One region of the Stenotrophomonas sp. Steno-C15 genome, then DNA from elsewhere that is predicted to be linked to it. Evidence: riboswitches for the same ligand, from Rfam matches in the RefSeq annotation. Region 1 holds a riboswitch; the other holds the start of a gene.
What was found. A riboswitch is a leader RNA that binds a small molecule or an ion and turns the genes downstream of it on or off. The one in region 1 is predicted to bind cobalamin.
Positions count from the first base shown of each region.

Region 1 (9,745 bases):
TCGCGGATCAGCTGCTGGTACTTCAGGAAGATGCGCGCACGGGTGCCGATCGGGGTCTTGCGCCAGGTCTTGAACGCTTCCTTGGCGGCGGCCACGGCAGCGTCCACTTCAGCGGTGGTGGCGAACGGGACCTGGGCCAGCACGTCCTGGGTGGCCGGGTTGATCACGTCCTGCCAGTGGGAGGTCGCCGATTCGACGAACTGGCCATCGATCAGCATGCGGATACGGGGCGCTGCAACAGTCATGACGACATCCAGGGGTGCGAAAGATGCTTGGCATTATTCACAGCCGCCGCCTCGATTTCCGGCCTGAATCCGCTTAATCTGGCCAACACCCCTCACGATTCCTGTTAATTCTGTGAATCTGCCGTCTTCACAGCGCCAGCTGGGCCTGCGCCTGCTGCGCCTGCGCGAGCAGCGCGGCTACAGCCAGATCGACCTGGCCCGCGCCCTGGGCCTGTCTGCCAGCTACCTGAACCAGATCGAGCGCAACAAGCGCCCGTTGACGCCCGCCGTGCAGAAGAAGCTGGGGGAGGTGTTGGGCGACGTTTCCGCCCTGTTCGACGAGGATGAACCCGCGGCATTGCAGGAATCATTGGCCGAAACCCTGCGGGACCTGGGGCTGGCCGACGTCAGTGCCACCGAGCTGCGGGCACTGGCCGGCAACCTGCCGCAGGTGAGCCGGGCGCTGCTGGACCTGCATCGCCGCCACCTGGCGTTGCGGGAACATGCCGCCGCACTGGAGTTCCAGCTGGGCGAACCCGGTGCCGGCAGCACCCTGCCGGCGGGCGACCAGGTGCGCGAGTTCTTCAACCGCATGCACAACCACATCCCGGAGCTGGATGAGCTGGCCGAGCGGTTGTTTGCCGAATGGGGACTGTCGCCGGGGCACGTCGCCCCGCGCCTGCGCCAGTTGCTGGCCGATCGCCACGGCGTGCTGGTGGAAGTGACTGCCTTGCAGGCCGGGCGCGAGAAGCGCCACTACGATGCCGGTGCCCGCCGGCTGTGGCTGCCGGACTACCTGGAGCCGGGCCAGCAGGCCTTCCAGATGGCCGCCGAACTGGCACTGCATGGCTACCTGCCGCAGATCGATGCGGTGATTGCCCGCGCCGGATTCAGCGACGAGGCGCGCATCGCGCAGGCGCGCATCGGCCTGTCGAACTATTTCGCCGGGGCCCTGGTAATGCCCTACCTGCGCTTCCTGCGTGCGGCCGAAGCCAGCAGCTACGACATCGAGCTGCTGGCGCACCAGTTCGGTGTCGGCTTCGAAGCAGTCTGCCACCGGCTGAGCACGCTGGCCCGCCGCAGCGCGCCCGGCCTGCCGTTCTTCTTCATCCGTGTGGACCGCGCCGGCAACGTCTCCAAGCGTCACTCGGCCACCGACTTCCACTTCTCGCAGGTGGGTGGCTCATGCCCGCTGTGGATCGTCTACGAGGCGTTCAACCAGCCCGGCCGCATCCTGACCCAGACCGCGCGCATGCCCGATGGGCGGCGCCACTTCTGGCTGGCACGGCAGGTCAGCAGCGGCCCGGTTGGTCACGGCCAACCACGCAAGACCTTCGCAGTAGCGCTGGGCTGCGACCTGCAGCATGCCGAGCGGCTGGTGTATTCGCTGGGGCTGGATGTGCAGAGCCCCGGCAATTCGGTGTCGATCGGCCCGGGTTGCCGGGTGTGCCCGCGCGAGGACTGCATGCAGCGCGCGTTCGCGCAGTTGCCGGGGCGATAGGGTTGGCTCGGCAGGGCTGCGCCCTGCACCTGCACAGGCCTAAGCAACGGCAACGGCAAAAGCTGGCATTCCGTGGGATGGCGGGGCGGGTCCGGTTGCGGGGGACGGCGCAAGTACGTCCATGTAGCCTCGGTCGCGCCATCCATGGCGCTCACGCCCCCGCAACCGGACCCACCCCGCCTTCGACAGATCTCCGCAAGCTGTCAGAACGACGCATTGCCCTGGTGGGTGTCGACCTTGGTCGACACGGTTGAATCCTGGCGATGAGCCACCGCAGGGATCAGATCGTGCCGACCAAGGTCGGCACCCGCCGGAACAGTTCAATCGGCTGCGGCAGCGGTCAGTAGATCGGCGTCACCTTCATCTGCGGCAGCGGCCGTGGTGCGCCGTCGGTGAGGTCCGGGCCGAGATCCTCCCAGCTGCGGCCCTGCTCCACCATCAGCCCCCACAACTGCTGTGACGCCAGCCGCTTGTCCTCCGAGCCCAGCTTGTACGACGGTGGCGACGGCACGCCGGCAGCCACCATCGTGTACGCCGCCCGATAGGCCAGCACCTGCTGCGCGGGATCGTCGGTACGCGCCACTTCCAGCGTGTAACGCTGGTAGGCCGAGGCCAGGTTGCGCCAGCGGATCCAGTAGTGATTCTCGAAGGAGAACGCGCAGAAGCGCGCACCGGCCAGGCTGCCCTTGTCGGCGATGCGGGTCAGCACCTCCTGCGGCATGTCCAGGTTCATGCCGCCCTCATCACCCTGCAGGGTCACGTGCACGATGCGGTCGCGATAGCCCGGAGCACGCGCCTGCAGCAGGTCGCGCCAGTTCTGCATGGTTGCCACCACCGCGAACAGGAAACGGCCAAGCTCGCCGGCGGCCACCGGCGCGGCGATGGACTGGTAGGTGCGTTGCCAGCCATGACGGTTTTCGCTGGGCAGGAACACCGATCGCTCCAGCGCCTGCCGTGCATTGCCGCCGGAGCTGACCTCCTCCGCATGCTGTGGATAGACCAGGTTGATGGCGAAGGTCGGCCAGCGCGGAAGCGCCGCGTCGAACAGATGGATCGGGAAGTTGCTGCTGATGCCCCCATCGGAGAACCAGCAGATCCGGAAGGCGGTGATCACCGGGCCGCAGGCCTGGCCGGCACTGGTCAGCCCCTCCATGCTGTCGGCCACGTTGTGTTCCGGATCGGAGGCGGTCGCTCCAGGCTCGCAGCGGCGCTCGCGGCGCGAGGGCTCATGCAGCGGCACTGCGCTGATCAGCAACGGGAAACTCAGGCTCATCCGCGTTGCCACCAGTACCGGCAGCTGCGGCCCCTGCGGCAGGCGGTAATAGAGTCGTCCATCCACGCCCAGCGGCGGACCCGCATGGTTGACCAGCCACTGCACCACGCTGGCCGGGAACAGCTGGTCGAACTCTTCGCGCAGGAACCAGAACTGCGCGCCGCCCAGCGGCAGCGTGCGGGGTTCGTTGTGCGATACGCAGGTGGTGATCATCTGCAGGGTGATGGCATGCGGGCTGTCCGGCTCGTCGGCATAGCGCGGCGCATCGTGCAGGTCGGCAAAGGTAAGCGGCACATCGGCCGGCTTGCCTGACAGCTGCTGCAGGCAGCCGTGCAGCCATTCCGTCAACGCCGGCCGGCGCGCGTCGCTGCCGAGGCCGCTGCACAGGCCCAGCAGATTGCGTCGTGCCACCCGCGCGACCCGCAGCGCGGCCCCGGCCACGCCAGCGCCGTAGGCGCACAGCAGGGACGGCAGCAACGTTGCCGCCACTCCACTCCAGCCGCCGCCCCACGCGCCCAGCGCAAGCAGCAATGCCAGCGACACCAGCACTTCCAGCGGCGCGATCTGGAACACGGCGATGGCCAGGCACAGCTGCTTGCGGGGCCAGCCTGCATTGCCGGTCAGCACCACCAGCAGCCGATAGGCTGCACGCGCGCCGCGCGCCGGCTGGAACAGACCGTAGATGAACCCGCGCCGCGACAGCTGCGCCGACACCGCCGACAATCCACCGTACCCGGCATCGCCGGGCAGCGACTCGCCCGCCTGCTGGCGGCGATCACCATAGGCCGCCGCCGCCGCCACCGCGGCGGCGATGGCGCCTGCCGAGGTGCCACCGATGCTCTTGAAGCGATACTCGCGCGCCAGCGCCAGTACCGCATTGGGGTACACGATGCCGCTGGTGATGCCACCTTTCATGACCAGATCGCAGTACTTCGCCGCCACACGTCACCTCCCGTCCGTCGGTTGCCAGTATCGCAAGCCGGCCTCTCACTGCCTGAGAAAGGTGCCACATCCCGGTGGTGTGATGCCGGGCCTTGACCATTGCTGCCAACCGGCCTACCTTGTGCACGCCGAAGGTATTCATCTCTTCATGCGAATGAAGGGATGAATTTAAACGGGAATCCGGTGAAGGCGCTTCGCGCGCCCATTCCGGAGCTGCCCCGCAGCGGTGAATGGAAACGAATCCTGCCAACAGCACTGGGCTCGCGCCTGGGAAGCGGCAGGTAGTAGGTGGGCTGCGGCCCGCGTCCAACAGCCCGAATACCGGCCCCGGCCGGGGGACACGACCGTCCCCTGACTCGACCTGGAATCTCCGCGGGGAGGTTGCCGGGGCCGTCGTCGTCCTGCGCCTGCAGGGTGCGCGGCCACGTGCGTCCTTTTCACGGCATCCGGTTCGCCCGCGGGGGCGAAGGTCGCTGGCAAGACGCCCGTGGGCCGGCAACGGCACGCGTCGTCCTGCGGTTCCTTCGTTCCTCAATGCCGACATGCAATGAGGACACGCTGCAATGACCACTGTTACCAACCTGGGCTTTCCCCGCATCGGCGCCAAGCGCGAACTGAAGCGGGCGCTCGAACGCCACTGGGCCGGCGAGGACGACGCCGCCACCCTGCAGGCCACCGCCGCGGCGCTGCGTGCCCGGCACTGGCAGCTGCAGATCGAGGCCGGCGTCGATGTACCGCCGAGCAACGACTTCAGCCTGTACGACCAGGTGCTCGACACCGCATGGCTGTTCGATGCCATTCCCGAACGCTACCGCGAACTGGCCGCGCACGATCCACTGGCCGCCTACTTCGCCACGGCCCGTGGCCTGCAGCGCGATGGCATCGACCTGCGCGCGCTGGAGATGACCAAGTGGTTCGACACCAACTATCACTATCTGGTGCCGGAACTGCACGCGGGCCAGGCCTTCGCCCTGCGCGGTGACAAGCCGCTGGCCGAGTTCAACGAGGCCAGGGCGCTGGGCATCCACACCCGTCCGGTGCTGCTGGGGCCGGTGAGCTTCCTGCTGCTGTCCAAGACCACCGACGGCAGCGCCGCGCTGGACCTGCTGGATGCCCTGCTGCCGGCCTATGTGCAGCTGCTCGGCCAGCTGGCCGACGCCGGTGCGGACTGGGTGCAGCTGGATGAGCCGCTGCTGGTGCAGGATCTCGACGCCGGTGCGCAGGCAGCCTATGAGCGCGCCTATGCCCGGTTGGCCACGGCACGGCGTCCGAAACTGCTGGTCGCGACCTATTTCGGTGCGCTCGAGGACAACCTGGCGTTGGCCACCGGCCTGCCGGTGGACGGACTGCACGTGGACCTGGTGCGCGCGCCGGAGCAGCTGGACGCCGTGTTGAAGGCGCTGCCGGCCGAGCGCGTGCTGTCGGCCGGCCTGGTCAACGGCCGCAACATCTGGCGCACCCATCTGGACAACGCACTGATCCTGGCCCGGTTTGCCCAGGTGGACCGCGGCGCCGACCGGCTCTGGCTGGCACCGTCCTGTTCCCTGCTGCACACGCCCGTGGATCTTGCGCTGGAAAAGAAGCTGGATGACGAACTGAAGGGCTGGCTGGCGTTCTCCCGGCAGAAGCTTCAGGAACTGCGCCTGCTGGCCGACGCGCTCGATGGCAGGGCGGATGCGGAAGCAGGCCTGGCTGCCAACCGCGCTGCACTGGAGGGGCGTCGTCGCTCGCCACGCGTGCACAACCCGGCCGTGGCCGCACGCCTAGCCGCGCTGACCGTGGCCGATGCGCAGCGGCACACCGCCTACCCGCAGCGCCGCATCGCACAGCATGCGGCGCTGCAGCTGCCGCTGCTGCCCACCACCACGATCGGTTCCTTCCCGCAGACGCTGGAGGTGCGCGAGGCACGCGCCCGGCACAAGTCCGGCAAGCTGGGCCTGGCCGAGTACGAGGCCTTCCTGGAACAGCAGACCGCGCATGCGGTACGCGTGCAGGAAGCGCTGGGCCTGGACGTGCTGGTCCACGGCGAGTTCGAGCGCAACGACATGGTCGAGTACTTCGGCGAGCAGCTGGAAGGCTTCGCCTTTACCGGCAACGGCTGGGTGCAGAGCTATGGCTCGCGCTGCGTCAAACCGCCGGTGATCTTCGGCGACGTCAGCCGCCCGCAGCCGATGACGGTGCGCTGGTCCAGTTACGCGCAATCGCTCACCGACAAGCCGATGAAGGGCATGCTGACCGGTCCGGTGACGGTACTGCAGTGGTCGTTCGTGCGCGACGACCAGGAACGCGATGTGACCTGCCGGCAGATCGCGCTGGCCCTGCGGGACGAAGTGCAGGACCTGGAAGCAGCCGGCATCGGCGTGATCCAGGTGGACGAGCCGGCCATCCGCGAGGGGTTGCCGTTGCGCCGCGCCCACTGGCGCGCCTACCTGGACTGGGCGGTGGAATCGTTCCGCATCAGTACCAGCGGCGTGCGCGATGCCACCCAGATCCACACCCACATGTGCTATTCGGAGTTCAACGACATCATCCACTCGGTCGCAGCGATGGACGCGGACGTGATCTCGATCGAGACCTCACGCTCGCGCATGGAACTGCTGGATGCCTTCGTGAAGTTCAACTATCCCAACGAGATCGGCCCGGGCGTGTATGACATCCACTCCCCCCGCGTGCCGGACAAGGCGGAGATGGTGGACCTGCTGCGCAAGGCGCTGGCCGTGCTGAAGCCGGAGCAGCTGTGGGTCAACCCGGACTGCGGGCTGAAGACCCGTGGCTGGCCAGAAACCCGCGCTGCACTGCAGGCGCTGGTTGCCGCCGCAGTGGAACTGCGTGCCGAGCACACCGACGCCCGCGTCGCCTGACCTGTCTCTCCACCCCGATGCACGGGCCGCCGCCGTTGCCGGCGGTCCGTGCGGTACCTGACGATGACCGAGCTCCAACGCCCCACCCTGTCCCTGCCCGCCGACGGCAAGCGCCTGCTGCTGCATTCGTGCTGTGCGCCCTGCTCCGGCGAAGTGATGGAGGCGATCACCGCCTCCGGGATCGACTACGCGATCTTCTTCTACAACCCCAACATCCATCCGGTGAAGGAATACGAGCTCCGCAAGCAGGAGAACATCCGCTTCGCCGAGCAGCATGGCGTCCCCTTCATCGACTGCGACTACGACACCGACAACTGGTTCAGCCGCGCGCGCGGCATGGAGAACGAACCCGAGCGCGGAATCCGCTGCACGATGTGCTTCGACATGCGCTTCGAGCGCACGGCGCTGTACGCGCATGAGCACGGCTACGACACCATCAGCTCGTCGCTGGGCATCTCGCGCTGGAAGAACATGGCGCAGATCAATGACTGCGGCATCCGCGCCGCGGCGCGCTACGAGGGCCTGCAGTACTGGGATTACAACTGGCGCAAGGGCGGTGGTGCCAGCCGCATGATCGAGATCAGCAAGCGCGAGCGGTTCTACCAGCAGGAGTACTGTGGCTGCGTGTACTCGCTGCGCGATGCCAACCGGCACCGCCGGGAGACCGGCCGCGAGCGGATCCGGATCGGGCTGCTGTATTACGGCCAGGACAACGAAACGCCGCAGGGCGATTGACGTGTGGCGAGGGGGCGGCCACGCTGGTCGCCTCTTCCGCCGCGCTGGAACGTCCATGCCCACCCTGCCCGCCACTGTCGCCCTGCTGGTGATCGATCTGCAGCCGGACTTCATGCCCGGTGGCGCGCTGGCCTGCGACCGCGGCGATGCGCTGGTCGCGCCGATCGCGCAGCTGCTGGCGCAGCGCCGCTACCGCACCGTGGTGGCCACCCAGGACTGGCATCCCGCGGACCATGCTTCGTTCGCCAGCCAGCACCCCGGCCATCGTCCGTTCGAAACGATCCTGCTGCATGCGCAACCGCAGACCCTGTGGCCGGACCACTGCGTGCAGGGCAGCGCCGGTGCCGCCCTGCATCCGCAGGTGGACTGGAACATGGCCGACCTGATCCTGCGCAAGGGCACCCGCCAGCAGGTGGATTCCTACAGCGCCTTCCGCGAGAACCACGGCCCCGATGGCGGACGCCCCGCCACTGGCCTGGCCGGCTGGCTGCATGAGCGCGGCATCGACGAGGTGCACGTCTGTGGCCTGGCCCGCGACTACTGCGTGCTGTGGAGCGCGCAGGACGCAGCCACGTCCGGCTTCAGGGTGAAATTCCTCTGGGACCTGACCCGGCCGGTGACCGAGGCCAACGACGGGATGGTGCGCGAAGCACTGGGCACTGCGGGGATCGGGATCCTCTGACGCACGTCCGGCCGGGCAGGTATCAGCGGAACACCACCGTGCGGTGCCCGTTGAGCAGGATGCGGTGCTCCACATGGCGGCGCACGGCACGCGCCAGCACCTGCGATTCGGTATCGCTGCCCAGGCGTACCAGGTCGCGCGGCGTCATCGCATGATCGACCCGGGCCACGTCCTGTTCGATGATCGGACCTTCGTCCAGATCCTCGGTGACATAGTGCGCGGTGGCGCCGATGATCTTGACCCCGCGCGCGTGCGCCTGGTGATAGGGCTGCGCGCCCTTGAAGCTGGGCAGGAAGCTGTGATGGATGTTGATCGCCCGGCCGGCCAGCGCGCGGCACAGGGTGGGTGAAAGAATCTGCATGTAGCGCGCCAGCACCACCAGGTCGATACGCTCGTGTTCGACCAGATCGATGATCTGCTGCTCCTGCACCGCACGCGTATCCGCGTTCACCGGCAGATGGTGGAACGGCACGCCGTAGGACGCAGCCAGCGGTGCGAAATCGGCATGGTTGGACACCACTGCCGCGATATCCACTTTCAGTTGCCCGCTGTGCGCGCGGAACAGCAGGTCATTCAGGCAGTGGCCCTGCTTGCTGACCAGCACCAGCAGGCGCGCACGACGCCGACCGTCCTGCAGCTGCCAGTCCATGCCGAACTCGCGGGCCAGTGCTGCCATGGACGCATGTACCGTGTCCAGGGGCAGGCTGGCGTCGCGGTCGAAATGCACGCGCAGGAAGAACCGGCCGCTTTCCTCGTCGCCGAACTGCTGGGCGTCGAGGATGTTGCAGCCATGATCGAACAACAGGCCCGACACGCGGTAGACGATGCCGGTACGGTCGGGGCAGGACAGGGTGAGGATGGAATCGGGTCGCATCCTGCAAGTGTAGGGCAGCACCCCGCCCGCGTGATCCATTGTCACCGATGCAACGAACCACTTCGGACAGTTCCAAGTGATCGTGGCCGTCTTTCGTGGCACGCTGGCGGGTCATGAACCTGTTGCAGCTGATCCGCAGCTTCACCCGCACCGCAGACACCGGCAGCATTGCCGCTGCGGCCCGCAGCCTTGGCATCAGCGCCACCGCCGTCGGCCAGAACATCCATCGCCTGGAGGCACACCTGGGCGTGCGCCTGCTGAACCGCAGCACGCGCCAGCTGGCGCTGAGCGAGGCCGGTGCGCTGTACCTGGCGCAGGTGCGCCATATCGAAACCGATCTGGCGCGGGCGCAGGCCCTGGTTACCAGCGGTGACATCGAGCCGGCCGGGCCATTGCGCATCGCCAGCAGCCGCGCGTTCGGCCGCCACGTGCTGGCGCCCCTGCTGCCTTCACTGCAGCAACGCTATCCGCAGCTGCAGCTGGAACTGCGGCTGTCCGACCGGGCCGTGCAGCATGGTCCGGAGGCGGTCGATGCCAGCATCCGCATCGGTGCGCAGCTGGAGGACGGCGTCGTGGCGCGGCCGCTGGCACGCATTCCCTTCGTCTTCTGCGCCTCGCCTGCCTACCTGCAGGCGCATGGCTGGCCACAGGAG
Region 1 is NZ_JBWJPF010000026.1:10,989-20,733, forward strand. It holds gene AC06FB_RS16275 (CoA-acylating methylmalonate-semialdehyde dehydrogenase) at 1-245, opposite strand, end outside; gene AC06FB_RS16280 (helix-turn-helix domain-containing protein) at 364-1,725, shown strand; gene AC06FB_RS16285 (patatin-like phospholipase family protein) at 2,066-3,913, opposite strand; cobalamin riboswitch at 4,055-4,284, shown strand; gene metE (5-methyltetrahydropteroyltriglutamate--homocysteine S-methyltransferase) at 4,504-6,801, shown strand; gene AC06FB_RS16295 (epoxyqueuosine reductase QueH) at 6,865-7,536, shown strand; gene pncA (bifunctional nicotinamidase/pyrazinamidase) at 7,592-8,218, shown strand; gene purU (formyltetrahydrofolate deformylase) at 8,241-9,092, opposite strand; gene AC06FB_RS16310 (LysR family transcriptional regulator) at 9,206-9,745, shown strand, end outside.

Region 2 (9,745 bases), on a different contig from region 1:
GTTCATGCCCGGCCAGGTGTATTCGCGCGGTCCGCGCTACCGGCACTGCCTGCGGCTGTCGTGCTGCCAGACCTTCGACGCACGTTTCATCGCTGCCGTGGAGCGCCTGGGCGCCCTCGCGCGGGAACTCGCGGCCGGTTGATCGCAGCGGGTCGCAGGCTCCGCTCTACGGGAACTCAGCCCTCATGCAGGTGCATCGCCAGGGCCTGAGCATCGGCGCCCGGCAGGTGCGGCAGCCGTCCCCAGCATGGCATCGGCAACCGCTGCACCAGCGTGGCCACGTTCTCGTCCTGGCGCTGCATGGCCGGATCGATGTGATTGCCGATCCAGCCCAGGCACTCCACGCCGCTGGCCTGCAAGGAGTGCGCGGTCAATCTCGCGTGGTTGACGCAGCCCAGCCGCAGGCCGACCACCAGCACGACCGGCAGGTGCAGTGCCCGCACGATGTCGAGCTGGTCCAGGTGGACGGAGACCGGCGCCAGCCATCCCCCTACGCCTTCCACCACCACCACGTCGGCGGTGGCACGCAGGCGCTCGAACGCGGCGACGATCGGTGCCAGGGCGATGTCCACCCCGTCCTCGGCCGCCGCCAGTTCGGGGGCGATCGGCTGCCGCAGGGCATAGGGATTCACGTCGACGTAGTCCGGCAACGGCCGACTGGCCGCCTGCAGCGCCAGCGCATCCTCGTTGCGCAGGCCCTGCCCCAGATCCTGGCTGCCACTGGCCACAGGCTTCATTCCGACCGCTCGCAGGCCACGCCGGCGCAGGGCGTGCAGCAGCGCGGTGCTGGCCGCCGTCTTGCCGATCTCGGTATCGGTGCCGGTGACGAACAGCGCGGATGGCAGGGCAGCGGGCAACGGCATCAAAGGCTCCAGCGGGGCAACAGAGCGTGCATTATCGCTGGCCCGGCACGCTTGCTAGACTGCGGTCATGTTCGCCAATGCCTCGCTTACCGGCAGCAAGCCGGAACAATACGCCCAGTTGCTTGAACAGGCCCGTGGCCTGGTCCATGGAGAGTCCGACCGCATCGCCAACGCGGCCAATCTCTCGGCGCTGGTCTTCCACGCCCTGCCCGACCTGAACTGGGTGGGTTTCTATCTCTACGATGGCCAGGAGCTGGTGGTCGGCCCGTTCCAGGGGCTGCCGGCCTGCGTGCGCATTCCGCTGGACAAGGGCGTGTGTGGTGCCGCGGCCCGCCAGCGCGTGACCCAGCGCGTCGACGATGTCGATGCCTTTCCGGGCCACATCGCCTGCGACTCGGCCTCCCGCTCGGAACTGGTCGTTCCGCTGCTGCGCGGCGATGAACTGATCGGAGTCTTCGACATCGACAGCCCGAAGACCGGTCGCTTCGATGCCGATGACCAGGCCGGACTGGAAGCCATCGCGCGCGTCTTCGTCGAGGCGCTGGGATGAGTGCGCCGAAGCTGCGCAACATCGGTCCGAAAAGTGCGGCGTGGCTGCGCCAGGTCGGTCTGCGCAGCCGTGACGATCTGGCCGCCGTCGGCGCGGTGGGTGCCTTCGTCAAGGTCAAGCGCGCCGGCTTCAAGCCCAGCCTGAACCTGCTCTACTCGCTGGAAGGGGCCCTGCTGGACTGCCATTGGCAGGAACTGGGCGAGCCGCAGCGCGAGGCGCTGGTGCAGGACTACGAAGCGCGCATCGCCGCGCACCCGCTGAAGGCGGCCGGCCCGGCCTCGGGGCCGGTGCACGAGCAGCGTTTCGACGCAGACGACGACGCAGAAGAAGACGTGGCCGGAAGCGCCGACGAGGACTGATCGGCGCCGGCCGGATCAGGGCTGCTGCAACTCCAGCAGCTCGCCCACCAGGCCTGCCTCGCCACGCTCCAGCCTGACCCGCAGGCGCGTACCGTGGTCGATGCGCAGCGCCCAGCACAGCGACATCGGCAGGCCGCAGACCTGTGACAGCACCATGCGCAGCGGGCCACCGTGGCTGACCACGACGGTCGGCAGCGGGTCGTCATCGTCGAGCAGGCGGTCGAGCGCACGCGCGATGCGCCGCTCGAAGTGCCCCCAGCTTTCGCCGTTGGGCGGCGGATACGCATGCGGATCAGCATGGAATGCCGCCAGCGCCTGCTCCGGCAGGTCGAACAGTGCCTGCCCGTCCCAGTCGCCGAAGTCGAGTTCTTCCCACTCCTCGTCTGCATCCACGTCCAGCCCGCGCGGGGTGGCCAGCGCCATCGCTGTGTGCAGTGACCGCAGGCGGGGCGAGCTGATCACCCGCTCCCAGGGCTGCGTGGCGTAGGCCTCCACCAGTTCCTGTGGCAGGCGGGCCAGCTGCGGTGGATCGCTGCGGCCATCGAGGTACTCGTCGCGACCGTTGCCAGCGTGGCGGACCAGGTCGAGGATCATGCATGCGTCCTGTGCAGGCAACGCGGGGACAGCGGAAAACGGGCGGACATCGGCAACGGCACCACGGGATCAAGCAGCAATTCTAGTGGCTGGGGATCATCAGCTCCACAGACATTGCCGCATATACGCCGCACCGGGCATGCCGATGCCGTAGACTGCGCGCACTTCCAGGTGACCTGCGGCATGGCCGGCAGGTTGAAACGGGAAGCCGGTGACGCGTGAACCCACGCCATGCCGGCGCTGCCCCCGCAACGGTAAGCACGTCAGTTCCAGGCAACACCGCCACTGTGCCAACAGCATGGGAAGGCGCCTGGACGGTGGCCTCGCGCCGCCTGGCGGCAAGCCCGGAGACCGGCCCGGAAGCCTCAGGTCGCGATGCGGTGGGCATGGCGCTGGATGTCCGCAGCACTGCCTGCGGCATCGGCGCTTGCCTGCCTCCGCGGCTCCTCCCCTTCGCCACGCGGGCGTGCGTGGCACCTGGAGTCCCACGATGAAGCTGCAGTCCCGATTGCTTTCCCTGGCCGTATTGGCCGCCCTGCCCGCGTTGGCCCAGGCCGATGATGGCGCCCGCGCGCTCGATCCCATCCTGGTCACGGCCACCCGCACCCCCATCGCCCTGCAGGACAGCATCGCGCCTGCGCAGGTGATCGACCGGACGCAGATCGAGTCCAGCCAGGCCACTTCGCTGCAGGACCTGCTGCGTGGCCGCGCCGGCATCAACCTCACCAACGCCGGCGGCCTGGGCAAGCAGAGCTCGCTGTTCCTGCGCGGCACCAACTCCGGCCACACGGTGGTGCTGGTCGACGGCGTGCGCATCAACAGCGCCGATCTCGGCCTGGCGATGATCCAGGACCTGCCGCTGGCGCAGATCGAACGCGTGGAGATCGTGCGCGGCCCGCAGTCCAGCCTGTATGGCGCCGACGCCATCGGCGGTGTGATCCAGATCTTCACCCGCCGCAACCAGGGCGACTTCGCGCCACATCTGCAGCTGGGCGGTGGCAGCAATGGCCTGCGTGAGGCCAGCGGCGGCATCGGTGGCAGCAGCGAACGCGGCTGGTTCGGCGCCGACATCGCCTACCAGCATTCCGATGGCATCGATGCCTGCCGGGGCTCGGCCACGCTGTTCACCGGCTGCTTCGCCGACGAACCCGACCGCGACGGCTACCGCAACCTCTCCAAGAGCCTGCGCGGCGGCTACAACTTCAACGAGCAGTGGACGGTGGAGGGCAGCGCGCTGCGCGCCGACGGCCAGAACCACTACGACGGCTACTACAACTACTCCGAGACGCGCCAGCAGGTACTGTCCGGCAAGGTCCGCTACACGCCGGCCGAACGGCTGGTGCTGACCGCCAACGTCGGTCGCAGTGACAACGAATCGGACAACGTCGGCGCGGACGGCGTGCATGGCAGCGCGCAGACGCATCGTGACAGCGCGTCGCTGCAGGGCGACTTCGGCGTGGCCGAAGGCCAGCTGCTGAGTGCCGGTGTGGACTGGAGTGAGGACAACCTGGACGGCAGCAGTGCCGGCTATCGTGTCGACAGCCGTCGCAACACCGGTGTGTTCGTGCAGTACCAGGGGCGCTTCGGCCGGCACCAGTTGCAGGCCAGCGCGCGCAACGACGACAACCAGCAGTTCGGCAACCATGCCACCGGCAGCATCGGCTGGGCGATGGAGCTGGATCACGGCCTGCGCATCAACGCCAGCTACGGCACGGCCTTCAAGGCACCCACCTTCAGCGACCTGTATGACCCGTGGAGCGGCGTGCCGACACTGGATCCTGAGAAGTCGAAGAGCGCCAACCTGGGCATTTCGCAGCAGTCCCAGGGCTGGCGCTGGGGCCTGGATGTGTACGAGACCCGCATCGATGACCTGATCACCTACGATGCAGCCACCTTCAGGATGCAGCAGGTGGAGAAGGCGCGCATCCGCGGTGCCGAACTGACCGGCAGCGTCGTGCTGGCCGGCTTCGACATCGCTGCACAGCTGAGCTACACCGACCCGCGCAACCGCACGAACGGCAGCAGCCAGTTCGACAACTGGCTGCCGCGCCGTGCACAGCAGACGGCACGGCTGGATGTGGATCGCCGCTTCGGCGCATTCCGTGCCGGCCTGACCGTACAGGGTGCGGGCAAGCGCTATGACGATGCCGCCAACACGGTGAAGGTCGGCGGCTATGGCACGTTGGATCTGCGCGCCGAGTACGCGCTCACGCCATCGTGGTCGCTGCTGGCCCGGGCAACCAATGTGTTCGACCGCAGGTACGAGACCGTGGCGTGGTTCAACCAGCCGGGCCGCGAGTATCAGCTGAGCGTGCGCTACCAGCCGAAATGAGCAGGCGCGCCGGGCGCAGGCCCGGCGCTATACCGGGATGCGCGCGGCCAGGCCCGGCAGTTCGCGCAGATCGTCGATCACCGCCACCGCAGCTGCGGTGGCCAGGTCCAGGCCACGCGGATAACCGTAGCGCACCAGCACGATCGGCATTCCCGCGTCTTCCGCCGCGCGGTAGTCGGTCAACGAATCACCCACCATCAGGCATGCATCCACCGGCACGCCGAAGTGTGCCGCGATGTGCCGCAGTGGTTCGCCGCTGGGCTTGCGCTGCGGCAGCGAATCGCCGCCCAGCACCAGCGCGAACGCATCGCCGATGCCCAGATGCTGCAGCAGCGGCGGCACCAGCGCTGCAGGCTTGTTGGTGCAGATGGCCAGCGGCACAGCGCGTTCCCGCAGCTGCGCCAATGCTTCGGCCACACCGTCGAACAGGCGTGGGCTGCGCAGCAGGCACTCACGGTAATGCACCATGAACACCGGCATGACCTCGGCCAGATCGACCTGCCGCCCTGCGGCGTGCACGGCCTGCTCGACCAACCGGCGGACACCGTCGCCAATCCAGCCCAGCACGGTGGCTTCCGGCACACGGGCCAGGCCGATGTCCTCCAGCGTGCGGTTCAGGGCTTCGGCGATATCGGCGGCGCTGTCGACCAGCGTGCCATCGAGGTCGAACACGACCAGCGGATAGGGATACGACACGCAACGCACCTGTACGACGTGGGGCTGCTCATTGTATGCCGTGTGCGCATCGCACCGGGATGTCATGCAGGTTCCACACGCGCCGGTCGCCAGTCCAGGTCCTGGAAGGCCGGGCTGGCGAAGCACTCGCCCAGGAAGTCGAGGAACCGCCGCATGATCGCCGACTGCTGGCGACGCGATGCGTACACCGCATGAATGCCCAGCTCGTCCAGGGTATACGCCGGCAGCAGTTCCACCAGCTCGCCACTGCGCAGCAACGGCGCCACCTGGTAGGTGGGCAGCATCGCGATGCCCGCGCTGGCGCGAACGGCTTCCAGCAGCAATGACGCTTCGTTGGCGCTGATGTTGCCGCCCACCGCCACCGACTGCGAACGTCCGTCGCGGTGCAGGTGCCACAGGCTCTTGCCCACGTAGTGATGGGTCAGGCAGTTGTGTGCCGCCAGATGTTCCGGGGCGGTCGGCGTGCCGCGCACCTCCAGGTAACCGGGCGTGGCGCACAGCACCGAGCGGCACGTGGCCAGCCGTCGCGCGATCAGGCTGGGATCGATCTGCCGGGCGATGCGTACCGCCAGATCCACCCGCTCCTCGACCAGATTCACCGTGCGATCGACCAGCAGCAGTTCGATGCGCGCCGCCGGATGACGCTTGACGAAGTCGGCCACGGCGCGCGCCAGATGGCTCTGCCCGAACGAGACGCTGGCGGTCACCCGCAGCGTGCCATGCGGTTCGGGATCGTCGCTGGCCAGTTCGCCCTGCAGCGCCTCGCCGATCTCCAGCATCTGCCGGAAGCGCGCCAGCGCCGCCTCCCCCGGGCCGGTCAGGCTGACCCGGCGCGTGGTCCGGTGCAGCAGGCGCGCCCCCAGCCAGGCCTCCACCTCGGCGAGGTAACGGGTGACCATCGCCCGCGACATGTCCAGCACCTCAGCGGCGGCCGTGAGGCTGCCGCGCTCGGCCACCTCGATGAATACGGTCATGGCAGTCAGTCGATCCATCTGCTCGATTCATGCAACAAACAAGCGCGTTATACGCTGTTTTTCGGACAATTACAGCGTCCTACAGTGGCCCTGTCGTCTTCCCCTCCCCTTGCTTATGGAGTTCGCCATGAAAATCGCCCTCGTCGGTGCCACCGGCAACATCGGCCGCCAGATCGCGCGCCACGCGCTGGCCGCTGGCCACGAATTGACCCTGATCGTGCGCAGCACGCAGGACCTGCCGGCGGAGCTGGCCGGTGCCCATCCGGTGATCGCCGCGCTGGATGATCCCGACGCGCTGGCCGCGGCCATCGCCGGCCACGACGTGCTGGCCAGCGCCTACGGGCCACGTCCGGGCGATGACATCAGCCGCGTCGGCGAAGTGGCCGGACAGCTGGCAGCCGCGGCACGCAAGGCCGGGGTGCCGCGCCTGGTCGTGGTCGGCGGTGCCGGCAGCCTGGAAGTGGCACCGGGTGTGCAGCTGGTCGATACACCGGATTTCCCGGAGGCGTACAAGCCTTATGCACTGGCCCACCGCGAAGCACTCAAGCGCCTGCAGGCGGTAGACGACCTCGACTGGACGTTCTTCTCGCCGGCCGCGGAAATCGGACCGGGCGAAGAGCGTGGCCAGTACCGCGTGCAAGCCAAGGCCTTCCTCGCCGACGCCAGCGGCCACAGCCGCATCAGCTACGCCGACTATGGCGCTGCCTTCGTGGCCGAACTCGAGGCACATGCCTACCCGAAGCAGATCATCACTGCGGCGTACTGATCGACCTACATGCCGGGCATGGCCCGGCGCTGCACAAGGAGTTCCGCATGCGTTCCGTTGCCCTGCTGCTTCCGCTTGCACTGGTCACCAGCTTCGCCAGCGCCCCGCTGCTGGCCGCGCCGGCTGCCCCGGCGCCGGCCACGGCGGCGAAATCACAGCTGCACCTGCAGTACTTCCATCCTGGCCCGCAGGCGATGTTCTCCGTGTCATCGGTGCTGATCGAAGGCCGCCACGATGCGATCCTGGTCGACGCGCAGTTCGCGGCCAGCGACGCGCGCAGGCTGGTCGAGCTGGTCCGTGCCAGCGGCAAGCAACTGACCACGATCTACATCAGCCATGGCGATCCGGATTACTACTTCGGCCTGGCCACGCTGCAGGACGCCTTCCCGCACGCACGCATCGTCGCCACGGCGCAGACCGTGGCCCACATCCAGCAGACCCACGCCGGCAAGCGTGCCTACTGGGGCCCGAAGATGGGGGCCGACGCACCGGCGCGCATCGTTGTGCCGCAGGTGCTGGAGGGCGACGCGCTGCTGCTGGAAGGGCAGCGCCTGCCCTTGATCGGACTCGATGGCCCTACGCCGGACCGCAGCGTGCTGTGGGTGCCTTCACTGCGCGCGATCGTCGGTGGCATCCCGGTGGTCGCCGGCGAGCATGTGTGGATGGCCGACACGCAGACCCCGAAGTCGCATGCCGACTGGCTGCAGGCCCTGCAGCGACTGCAGGCACTGAAGCCGCAGGTGGTGGTACCGGGCCATTACGCGCAAGGGGCGGCGCTGGACGCCAGTGCGCTGCGCTTCACCGCCGGGTACATCCGTGCGTTCGACGCGGAAGCGGCCAAAGCGAAGGACAGCCAGGCGCTGGTGAAGGCGATGCAGGCGCGTTACCCGCGGGTGGAGGGCGTGGAATCGCTGCAGCTGAGCGCGAAGGTGGCCAAGGGCGAAATGCAGTGGCCGTGAGGCAGGACCGCGGTCAGGGGCGGTGCGGATCGTTCGACGCCTGCTCGAACAGCTCCCCCTGCACCACCGGTTCCTTGTCGCGGAAACCGCCCAGGCCGACGCCCACCAGGCGATAGCGCGTGTCGGCCGGCAGGTCCACGCGCGCGCGCAGCGCCAGCGCGGCATCGCGCAGCTCCTCCATCGATTCCGGCGGGCGGTCCGGGGTGAAGCTGCGGGTAAGGATGCGGAACTGCGCCGTCTTCAGCTTCAGCACCACGGTGTGGCCCACGCGTTCCGTCCGGCGCGTGGCGTTCCAGGTCCTCTCTGCCAGCTGCACAATGGCCTCGCCCAGGTCTTCAAGCAGCAGGTCCTCGGCAAAGGTGTCCTCGGAAGAGATCGACTGCACCGGCTGGTCCGGCTCCACCGGCCGTTCATCGACACCGCGTGCACGGTTGTAGAGGCTGCGGCCAAAGCTGCCGAACGCGTCCTCCAGATCCGCCAGCGCCCATTGCCGCAGGTCACCGCAGGTGATGATGCCGCGCGCCGTGAGTTTGCCTTCCATCACCTTGCCCACGCCGGGCACGCGGCTGACCGGCAGCGGCGCCAGGAATGCGTCCACCCGTTGCGGTGGAATAACGAACTGGCCGTCGGGCTTGCGCCAGTCCGAGGCGATCTTGGCCAGGAACTTGTTCGGCGCGATGCCCGCTGAAGCGGTCAGCTGGGTCTCGTCGCGGATCTGTGCGCGGATCGTGCGTGCGATCTCGGTCGCCAGCTCGATGCCACTTTTCGGCTCGGTCACGTCCAGATAGGCCTCATCCAGCGACAGCGGCTCGACCAGGTCGGTATGGCGCAGGAAAATCTCGCGCACCTGGCGCGACACGGCCTTGTAACGCGCGAAGTCCGGCGGCACGAAGATCGCGTCCGGGCACAGGCGCTCGGCACGCATCGCCGGCATCGCCGAACGCACGCCGAACACGCGCGCTTCGTAGGACGCCGCGCATACCACCGAGCGCGCACCGCGCCACGCCACCACCACCGGCTTGCCGCGCAGTGAGGGATCGTCGCGCTGCTCCACCGACGCGTAGAAGGCGTCCATGTCGACGTGGATGATCTTGCGCAGTCGGGTCATGTCAGGTGTACGGGGCGGGTTCGGCGTGGGTGGGCCACACGCCGAGGTATGGTCGTTGCACATCAACAGGATGCGCGTATTCCATTGAAAACACTACGGTTGCGTACGGTTGAAATGTTTGATCGGCAGCGCTTCCAAGGGCATTCTCGAGCACTTGTATCCCTGTTCGTCGCTTCCAGGATTGCGTTTCATGACTCGTCTCCACGCGTTCAACCGCGACCAGCTGCTGGCCAGCGCACGCGGTGAACTGTTCGGCGCCGCCGCCGGCCGTCTGCCCAACGACCCGATGCTGATGTTCGACCGCATCACCGACATCCGCGAGGACGGCGGCCCGCATGGCAAGGGCATGGTACGCGCCGAACTGGATATCCGCCCGGACCTGTGGTTCTTCGGCTGCCACTTCATCGGCGACCCGGTGATGCCCGGCTGCCTGGGCCTGGATGCGATGTGGCAGCTGACCGGCTTCTACCTGACCTGGCTGGGTGCTCCCGGCAAGGGCCGCGCCCTGGGCTGCGGCGAGGTCAAGTTCACCGGCCAGGTACTG
Region 2 is NZ_JBWJPF010000003.1:131,065-140,809, reverse strand. It holds gene AC06FB_RS04205 (aminotransferase-like domain-containing protein) at 1-142, shown strand, start outside; gene bioD (dethiobiotin synthase) at 177-863, opposite strand; gene AC06FB_RS04195 (GAF domain-containing protein) at 931-1,413, shown strand; gene AC06FB_RS04190 (TfoX/Sxy family protein) at 1,410-1,772, shown strand; gene AC06FB_RS04185 (histidine phosphatase family protein) at 1,788-2,366, opposite strand; cobalamin riboswitch at 2,519-2,740, shown strand; gene btuB (TonB-dependent vitamin B12 receptor) at 2,857-4,698, shown strand; gene gph (phosphoglycolate phosphatase) at 4,726-5,394, opposite strand; gene AC06FB_RS04170 (LysR family transcriptional regulator) at 5,457-6,386, opposite strand; gene AC06FB_RS04165 (NAD(P)-dependent oxidoreductase) at 6,496-7,134, shown strand; gene AC06FB_RS04160 (MBL fold metallo-hydrolase) at 7,182-8,093, shown strand; gene dinB (DNA polymerase IV) at 8,107-9,201, opposite strand; gene fabA (3-hydroxyacyl-[acyl-carrier-protein] dehydratase FabA) at 9,392-9,745, shown strand, end outside.
Region 2: it holds a riboswitch for cobalamin, as region 1 does, so the genes downstream of both, btuB (TonB-dependent vitamin B12 receptor) here and metE (5-methyltetrahydropteroyltriglutamate--homocysteine S-methyltransferase) in region 1, are expected to answer to the same signal.